Regions from separate parts of the Psychrobacillus sp. NPDC093180 genome, predicted to be linked through region 3. Evidence: riboswitches for the same ligand, from Rfam matches in the RefSeq annotation. Region 3 holds a riboswitch; each other region holds the start of a gene.
The links. Region 3 has a riboswitch for S-adenosylmethionine ahead of metA (homoserine O-acetyltransferase MetA). Riboswitches for the same ligand answer to the same signal wherever they lie in the genome.
Positions count from the first base shown of each region.

Region 1 (3,280 bases), on a different contig from region 3:
TTTTTCCACGATAATTCGCTCTTCGGCTACCCCATTTTCCAAAAGAAAATTTTTCATAACAATCGCTTCCTCGATATCTTCATCGGGACCTTGTCCGCCAGATACAACAAGCTTCACATGGGGATGCTCTATAGCATATGCTAGCGCCGCTTCCAAACGGTAATGAAGTGAAAGGGAAGGGACATTTCCTTTCTTCACTTTTGCGCCAAGCACGATGGCGTATTCATTGGATCCATCTGCTTTTGGCTCTAAACCGTCATCTAGCCATTTATTCGTCACCATCCACATACCAAATCCGCCTGAAACAACTACTAGTAAAGGAATAAGCACGATCCACCTCATTTTTCTCTTCATTGCATTCACACGGACGGCTTCTTTTTCTTCAAGAAGGCGGATATTCTTGGTTCTTCTTTACGGACTAGACGACGAAAATTTTCGATATGTAAAACAACAGCCATGATAAATAAAAAACCAGCTATAGCAATAGGTGCTGCTCCCTCTGCAAACCAAATGGAAGCAACGATAAATACTGCATAAAAGACAAATACACCAATCAATAAAAAATCCGTTAAAAAAGTCGTACCTATTAATAATAAAAGTCCGATAAGTCCAATTGGCCAATAAATAGCAAATAAAATACCAATAATCGAAGCAGTCCCTTTTCCACCTTTAAATCCAGTATAAACCGGGAAATTATGTCCTAAAATAACAGCAGCCCCAGCTAAATAAAGCAATAAATCCTGTTCCACAGCGGAAAAATTACCGTATTGCGATAGGCAAAAGCGAATGCCGATAATAACGAGAACACCTTTTAAAATATCAATTAGAGCAACTAGAATACCATACTTCATCCCTAGGACAATTGCCGCATTGGAAGCGCCAGAGTTTTTAAGCCCTTCTTTCTTTATGTTGACACCACTAATAATTTGCGCAACTTTCGAACCGTGGATTGCTCCGATTAGGTAGCTAATAATTAATATAGTCAAAATCCAAACTGCCATCATATCACCTCCGAGTCTAATAACTACAATACATTAAACGTTCAACTATCAAAGAAGTTTCAGAATTTTTTAGAAAAACACTTGACGAACAGATTCATAGAATCTTATACTTTGTATCAAGATGGAAAACTAAATCAAATACTCTTATCAAGAGTGGCGGAGGGAATAGGCCCTGCGATGCCCGGCAACCACCGAGTTCTAAACTCGGAAAGGTGCTAATTCCTACAAATTCATTTACGTGAATTTGGAAGATAAGAGGAGGAACATGCGAAACTGCACCCCTCTTCTTAATCGAAGTGGGGTTTTTGTTTGTCCTAAAAATCTTTCCCCGTTTCCCAATGCGTCCATCTAAACTATTTTCTAGGAGGAATTCAAAATGACAAATCTTCAAAAAGAAACAGTTCTTTTGCATGGCGGTCAGCAACCAGATCCAGTAACAGGTTCTCGAGCGGTACCTATTCACAAAACGACTTCTTACGTGTTCCGCGATACGGAGCATGCACAAAATCTTTTTGCATTAAAAGAAACGGGTAATATTTACTCTCGTATTATGAATCCGACTGTCGATGTTTTTGAACAACGAGTTGCGCTTCTTGAAGGTGGAACAGCAGCAGTTGCAGTATCTTCGGGTATGGCAGCCATTGCATTCTCGATTTTGAATATTGCGGGAGCAGGGGACGAAATAATTGCAGCAGAAAACTTATACGGCGGTACATTTAATTTATTCGCACATACATTGCCTCGTTACGGCATTACGGTAAAATTCGTGGATGCCAATAATCCGGAAAACTTCCGAGCTGCAGTAACGGATAAAACAAAAGGCTTCTTTGCGGAAACGATTGGAAACCCAAGCTTAAACATACTAGATATAGAAAAAGTGGGAGCTATCGCGAATGAAGTAGGAGTTCCGCTTTTAATAGATAACACATTTGCGACTCCATATGGAACGAACCCGATTAAGCATGGTGCTCATGTTGTAATCCATTCAGCTACGAAATGGATTGGTGGACATGGAACAACGATTGGTGGAATTGTAGTAGACGGAGGAAACTTCGACTGGAATTCTGATAAGTTCCCTGGGTTTACAGAGCCGGACGTAACATATCACGGGTTACGTTATGGGATCGATGTACCGAACGTAGCTTTTGCGATTAAATTACGTGTACAGCTTTTACGTGATTTCGGTCCTTCATTAAGTCCAGAAGCCGCTTTTTCATTTTTACAAGGGTTAGAAACGCTGCATCTTCGAGTGCCTAAACACAACGAAAACGCACAAAAAATTGCAGAGTTCTTAGTGAACCACGAAGGTGTAGAATGGGTGAACTATTTGGGATTGGAAGATCATCCTTCTCATGAACTGGCGAAAAAGTATTTACAAAACGGCTTCGGCTCTATTTTAAACTTTGGTGTAAAAGGTGGAAAAGAAGCAGGGCGACGTATTATTGATAATATTGAAATTTGGTCGCATGTAGCAAATGTTGGAGATGCAAAATCATTAATTATTCACCCAGCATCTACAACACATCAACAGCTAACACCAGAAGATTTAGTGAAAACAGGTGTTACAGAGGATCTAATCCGCTTGTCTGTTGGGTTAGAGGCGGTAGAGGACTTACAAAATGCTTTGGATAAAGTACTTGTGGAAAAAACAAATGTCCTCTCTAGATAGAATTTTGTTGTTAATTGGGCTGAAATAGTCTACAATATGTAAAAAGCTCAATTGTGCAGATTTAGTTGGAGGAGAAAGTATGGCGAAAATAAAAGCAGCAATCTTAGGTTTTGGAACAGTCGGCCAAGGGATCTATCATATTGTCAATGAAAAAAAAGAAGACTTAAAAAAATCGCTAGGATTGGATATTGAAATTAGCGCTATTCTTGTCAATAACTTAGCAAAAGAAAGAATAGCAACCCCTGGTGTGCTAGTGACAGATAACTTCGAGGACATTATTAATATTCCAGGTTTACAAGTAGTTTTTGAAGCGATTGTCAATGAAGAACCAGCGTATAGCTATTTATGTCGAGCAATCGATAAAGGATGTCATGTCATTACAGCAAATAAAGTGATGTTCTCCAAATACAGCATTCCCCTACAAGAGCGTGCCAAATCACGTGGTGTATTTGTCGGGTATGAAGCAACTACAGCTGGTGGAGTTCCTGTTATTAAAACATTGAAAAATTTGCTTCAAGTCAATTCCGTGAAGAAAATTCAAGGGATTTTAAATGGAACGTCGAATTACATCTTAACGCAAATGCGTTTAGATGAATGCCAGTTTGAAGAG
Region 1 is NZ_JBIVOJ010000009.1:115,821-119,100, reverse strand. It holds gene ACIP9W_RS14745 (YdcF family protein) at 1-354, opposite strand, end outside; gene ACIP9W_RS14740 (glycerol-3-phosphate acyltransferase) at 360-1,004, opposite strand; SAM riboswitch class I at 1,143-1,259, shown strand; gene ACIP9W_RS14735 (O-acetylhomoserine aminocarboxypropyltransferase/cysteine synthase family protein) at 1,378-2,670, shown strand; gene ACIP9W_RS14730 (homoserine dehydrogenase) at 2,750-3,280, shown strand, end outside.
Region 1: linked by a shared signal. The riboswitch ahead of ACIP9W_RS14735 (O-acetylhomoserine aminocarboxypropyltransferase/cysteine synthase family protein) and the one ahead of metA (homoserine O-acetyltransferase MetA) in region 3 are both predicted to bind S-adenosylmethionine.

Region 2 (3,280 bases), on a different contig from region 3:
CACTACTTCAAGCGGTAACTTTTGTTGATTCAATATTTCAAGTTTATTATTGTTCCATTTGATCGATAACGGAATAGTCATTTTTGCAACTCCTCAAGTAAAACAATTACCGCTTGGATAGAACTTATACTTTCGCGTTTCAATAAGAGAAGTTCTCCGATGCGTAATGCTTGTTTCTTAGACAGAATTCTTTTTTCATCCTCTACAATTCCGTCCAAGTCTTTTACATGGGCTAAGCCAATCGTTCTCCTAATTAACTCACAACCAGCAAAACCAAGAGTATCTCGGAAAATCTTATTCAATACATAAGCTTTAAATCCTTTTGTATCTTTATATGATTCCACCGCCTTGTTTTCCCAAAGTTCCGAAAAATCAGCAGAAAATACTTCCCATGTTTGTTCAATATGGCGGAGGATTACATCTCGCTGCTCTCCTTCTCTTGTAATCGTTTGAACAATTAAATTGGCTAAAAATAAGCCCACGTCAAATCCAATTGGCCCATAAAAAGCGAATTCCGGATCAATTACTTTCGTTTCCGTTTCACTCGCAAAAATACTTCCTGTATGCAAATCTCCGTGCAGTAAAGCCTCTGCTTCTGTTAAAAAGCTTTTCTTTAATTTTGCCACTTCTAATTTTAGAAGTTCATTATTCCAAATGGCTTCCACCTCTGCTCGCAAGGAAGGTTCAAAATCATTTGTTTCATGGTCAAAAAATGGATCTGTAAAAATTAAATCCTCTGTAATTTTACATAGCTCTGGATTGGAAAACTCTGAAACTAGTTTCTTTTTTTCAAATGGATGCAATGCAAAATCAGACGTATGGAATAAGGTTTGCGCAAGATATTTCCCAATATCGGTCGCTAACTTTGGATAGGACTCAAGGCCGATCAATCCTTCCCTTGCAATAGTGAGACGGGATAAGTCCTCCATCACGGTAATCGCCAATTCTTCATCAATTGCGTATACTTCTGGTACTAGTCCTGCTGCAAATTCCCCGTGTTTTTTAAGAGCAGTTGCTTCAATTAGCGCACGCTTCAATGTTAGTGGCCAGCTTTCACCAACTACCTTTGCATAGGGTAATGCTTGTTTTAAAATGATACCCTTCCCGCTTCTCAAGTCCTTAATGTGAAAAACATAATTCAGATTACCATCGCCAATTTCACTACAAGTAAGTTGCGCATCATCCGAAAAAAGGTTCAAATTTTTTGCGTATATGATAGCCTGCTCTTCTGTTAAAGATTCATATTGTTTCTTCGTGGCAATTGTCATTTTTCTCTACCTTCCTTTTACAAAATAAAAAACCTCTTTCCAAAGAAAGAGGCGTAGAATAAGAGACTTCTCGCCTCTTATCTTTCAGAAAGTTTCCTTTCTGATGGAATTAGCACCGTGCCTTAAGAGATCTTCATCTCGGCGCAAAAAGCGCCCCGTCTCACAACGGTATTACGGTCGGTTGCTGGGCTTCATCGGGCCATTACCCTCTGCCTGCTCTTGATAAGAGTGCTATTATTTTTCACGTAATGTTATTTGATTAGAATCCTAGCATACTCAAAAAAGAATTGTCAATTACCTTTTTAAATTTTATAAAAAATCTAAATACTGTATTGACATAATACCCGTTGCATGAAATAATCATTATTAATTTGACAATATAACGTAATTTTAATTGAATAATTTTTCTTATTTAGAGCAGGTGGAGGGACGAGCCCTATGATACCCGGCAACCGATTCAGTAATTGAACACGGTGCTAATTCTTGCAGTCAGTTGACTGAGAAATAAGAAGTTGTTAACTACTTAACCTCTTCTTGTTTGAAGAGGTTTTTTATATTATTGGGCAATTTATATTAAAGGAGATTGAAATTATGAGTGGAGTAACTTCTGTTTATCAATTATACGGAAAGCCTGGATCATTCGAAAAAAAAGCAGAAGGCATCGCTTTAGGTCTAACAATTGGTTCATGGACCGATTTACCTTTACTGGAACAAGAACAATTAAAACAGCATAAAGGGAATGTTGTTTCGATTAAGGAATATGAAAATATACAACACCCAACCAAATTAGATCAAATAAAAGCAGAGATAAAGATAGAATATCCTAGTGTCAACTTTTCACCAGATTTACCTGCCATACTAACAACTGTTTTTGGCAAATTATCATTAGACGGTGAAGTGAAACTATTAGACTTAGAATTTTCTCCAGAGCTATTAGCAAATTTTCCAGGACCGAGGTTTGGTATTGAGCAAATAAGAAACGTATTAAATGTACATAATCGACCACTCATCATGAGCATTTTCAAAGGAGTCATTGGAAGGGACATCGATTATTTAGCAGAACAGCTTCGACATCAAGCACTTGGAGGGGTAGATTTAGTAAAAGACGATGAGATTCTTTTCGACAATCCATTAACCCCTTTTGAAAAACGAATTACAACTGCCAAGGAAGTATTGCGTCAAGTGTATGAAGAAACTGGACATCGTACACTTTATGCGGTGAATTTATCAGGACGAACGTCTGGTTTACGAGAAAAGGCTAAAATGGCGAAAGAACTCGGTGCAGATGCTTTACTACTAAATGTCCATGCATACGGACTGGATGTACTTCAAGAACTAGCTGAAGACGATGATATCCAACTACCATTAATGTCACATCCCGCATATAGCGGGGCATTCACTTCTTCTCCATTTTATGGTGTGGCAACATCCCTTTTACTTGGCAAATTAACACGGTATGCGGGAGCAGATTTTTCGTTATTTCCTTCTCCGTACGGAAGTGTTGCACTTGAGAAAAATGCAGCTCTTTCTCTAGGTGAAGAATTAACGAAAGCAAGTGCTGTAAAACGAACTTTCCCAGTTCCTTCTGCTGGCATACATCCAAGCTTAGTACCTCTATTAATGCAGGACTTTGGAGTTGATAGCATTATTAATGCTGGGGGCGGGGTACATGGACATCCTGCTGGTGCAATTGGCGGAGGGCGTGCCTTCAGACAAGCGGTGGAAGCGGTGCTTGCAGGAATTCCACTTACAGAAGCAGCAAAGCAGCATGTTGAACTCAAATCAGCAATCGAATTATGGGGGTAAACACAATGAAAAAATTAGTCATCTTTTGCGATTTTGATGGTACTATCACAACTCAAGATAATATCATCTCGATTATGAAAAAATTTGCTCCCCCTGAATATTTACCGATCAAAGAGAATATTTTGGCACAGAAACAATCGATCCGTGAAGGAGTAGCTCAAATGTTTGCACTACTACCTACTTCATTGAAAGATCAAATTGTTTCA
Region 2 is NZ_JBIVOJ010000015.1:69,389-72,668, reverse strand. It holds gene mtnA (S-methyl-5-thioribose-1-phosphate isomerase) at 1-81, opposite strand, end outside; gene mtnK (S-methyl-5-thioribose kinase) at 78-1,268, opposite strand; SAM riboswitch class I at 1,343-1,497, opposite strand; SAM riboswitch class I at 1,674-1,779, shown strand; gene mtnW (2,3-diketo-5-methylthiopentyl-1-phosphate enolase) at 1,860-3,074, shown strand; gene ACIP9W_RS19270 (2-hydroxy-3-keto-5-methylthiopentenyl-1-phosphate phosphatase) at 3,080-3,280, shown strand, end outside.
Region 2: linked by a shared signal. The riboswitch ahead of mtnW (2,3-diketo-5-methylthiopentyl-1-phosphate enolase) and the one ahead of metA (homoserine O-acetyltransferase MetA) in region 3 are both predicted to bind S-adenosylmethionine.

Region 3 (3,280 bases):
GTTGCAATAGCGGTAACTGAAATAGCAGAAGGTGCCTCAAAATCTGCGGAAGATGCAGAAGAAGTAACAAATAACTCTGCACACCTAAGCGAACAAATAAACTTAATCAATGCAAAATCAATCGCTATGACCGACATTGCAACGAAAGCAAACGCGATGAACACTAACGGTCAAAGTCAAATGCGTGAATTGAAATCATCATTTCATAATTGGGAATCCAATTTGAAGTCAATGTCCGATGTTGTTGGTACTTTAGAAAGCAAAGTAAAAGCAATCGGAGGGGTCATGGAAACGATTATGGAAATTTCGGCGCAAACAAATTTACTTGCTTTAAATGCTAGTATCGAAGCAGCAAGAGCTGGCGAACATGGAAAAGGTTTTGCGGTAGTTGCAGAGGAAGTAAGAAAACTGGCAGAGCAATCTGCCAGAGCTACTGATGAAGTCAAAAAGACAATAACTGAGCTACAGCAAGAATCCGTTTTAGTTAGCAAGCAGATGAACGAAACAAGAGAAACATTCCAAGCTCAGGGCACGGTTGTAACAGATACACAAATTACTTTTGAAGAAATCTCAGCTTTAATGGCGAATATGCAGACTTCCATTGATGAAGTATCCGAGGAAATTGAACAGGTTTCCAAGTATAAAGAACAAGTAGTGGAAACGATTCAACTGATGGCAGCAACTTCTCAGCAAACGGCAGCTGCTTGTGAAGAAGTAAGTGCATCGTCTGATGAACAACTTCGCGCGATCCAATCTGTAGCAGAATCTTCAGAGACACTAACAGAACTAAGTGAGAAATTAACAGAGGCGGTAAATCGCTTTAAAGTCTAAAATCAATTAGTAAACCCTTTCGAATGGAGAATGCTCTATTCGGAAGGGTTTTGTGAAATCAAACTATATCTGATATTTTTCAGAAAGTATTAAAATTCTATGCAAACAAGCTTGTTCTTAAATTGAATGAAAAGCATGAATAAAGACCTTACTACTAGAATATCTTTTACTATAATCTTTTTATTAATTTCAAATGTTGCATAAATATTTGGCGCATGGTAGTATTTACTAGATTACATAAACCAACAAATTAATATTCTTATCAAGAGAAGCAGAGGGATATGGCCCTGTGAAGCTTCAGCAACCTCTGATATTGTCAGAAAGGTGCTAACTCCTACAAGATTTTTTGTCTTGAGAGATAAGAACTGAGAGCTATTTATAAAACCTCTTTTCTTATCCATAAGAAAAGAGGTTTTTTTATGTTACATAGAAAGGAAGAGGAAGACAATGCCGATTAATGTACCAAAACAGTTGCCAGCAACAGAATTACTTAAAAAAGAAAAAATATTTGTGATGGATGAGGAGCGTGCGGTAGCACAGGATATACGTCCATTAAATATTATTATATTAAATTTAATGCCCGAGAAAGAAAGAACAGAATTGCAGCTTTTAAGATTATTAGGGAACACACCATTGCAAGTGAATATTGAGTTTATGCATATGGCTACACATGAATCGAAAAATGTTAGTAAAACCCACTTAAATACGTTTTACACAACGTTTGAGGATATCAAGCATCGAAAATATGATGGGATGATTATAACAGGAGCTCCAATTGAGCATTTAGCATTTGAAGACGTAAATTACTGGGAAGAGATGGTCCAAATAATGGATTGGACCAAAACGAATGTGACCTCTGTATTAAATATTTGCTGGGGGGCACAAGCTGCTTTATACCATCACTATGGAATCGGAAAATATGAATTACCAAAGAAATGTTTTGGGGTGTTTGCTCATCGATTATCTGATTTAACAGTAGATTTAGTACGGGGATTTAATGATGTTTTTCACGCACCGGTATCTCGCTTTACATCTGTTTCTTATGAAGAAATAAAAAAACATCCAGAACTAAACTTACTTTCTATCTCTGATGAATCTGGTGTATTTCTTGTTATTTCGAATGATGCAAAACAAATTATGGTTACCGGTCATTTAGAATATGATGCGACTACTTTAGCGGATGAATATAACCGTGATCTATCTAAAGGAATTGATATGGATGTGCCTGCTAATTATTTCCCTAATGACGACCCGGCAAACGAGCCATTAAATACATGGCGTTCTCATACACATTTACTATTTTCGAACTGGTTGAATTATTACGTATACCAAGCAACACCTTTTGAATGGGAATAAAAAACACAGAGCGTTCGCTCTGTGTTTTGTTTATCTAAAAATACGATCAATTTCTGCTACCTCAGTAGGTGTTAGCTGCACTTCTAATGTTTTGATATTAGCTAAAACTTGCTCCGGTTTTTTAGCTCCAGGTATGATTACATCGATACCCTGTTGAGATAAATACCAGGCAAGCACAATATTTGAAACCTCGGCATCTTTATCATTAGCTATTTGGCGCAATTGTTCTACTTTTTCTAAGTTACGCACAAATGCTTCTCCTTGAAATAATGGATTTTTTGAACGGCCATCTTCAAATGTACTATTTTTATCGAACTTTCCTGTCAATAAACCAGAAGCTAGTGGGAAATAAGGTATAAAAGAAATAGTATACTCTCTTGTATATGGCAGAAATTCATTTTCTGCATCACGTTTTAATAGATTGTAACCCGATTGGAGAACATCAATATAGCCATCTTGGTTACCTTCTTTTAGTTGCTCCAAAGTAAAATTCGATACACCAATGGCACGTATTTTTCCTTCCTCTTTTAAACGGTGAAGTGCCCCAATAGCTTCTGCTTTTGGCGTGTTTTCATCTGGGTAGTGTATATAAAATAAATCAATATAATCTGTTTGCAGGCTACGCAAGCTATTTTCGACTGTTTCTCTCAAAAACTTAGGAGAGTTGTCTATTAGAACTTGGTCATTTTCCAATTTATGCCCGCCTTTTGAAGCTATAACAATGTCATGACGGTTCTTACTTTCTTTTAATACTTCTCCAATTAACTCTTCTGATCTTCCTTTACCATAGATGAAAGCTGTATCTAAAAAGTCGATTCCATTATTAATTGCTGTGCGAACAATCTCCTTTCCAGTCTCATCGTTTAAATTGGGAAAAAGATTATGCCCTCCTACTGCATTTGTACCAAGCCCTACTGGATTTACGAATAGACCCGTCTTACCAATCTCTACTTTAGCTACCATAATCGTCATAACAACTCCTTGTTAGAATATTCTCTATTATCTTACCAGTAATACGAACTAAAGTGATAGGAATTGCTACTATATAATTCTCTAAAGAGAAAGAATTGGTCAGGGAAGTCTCCTATTGCTT
Region 3 is NZ_JBIVOJ010000004.1:190,775-194,054, forward strand. It holds gene ACIP9W_RS08055 (methyl-accepting chemotaxis protein) at 1-831, shown strand, start outside; SAM riboswitch class I at 1,088-1,196, shown strand; gene metA (homoserine O-acetyltransferase MetA) at 1,279-2,187, shown strand; gene ACIP9W_RS08065 (aldo/keto reductase) at 2,218-3,150, opposite strand.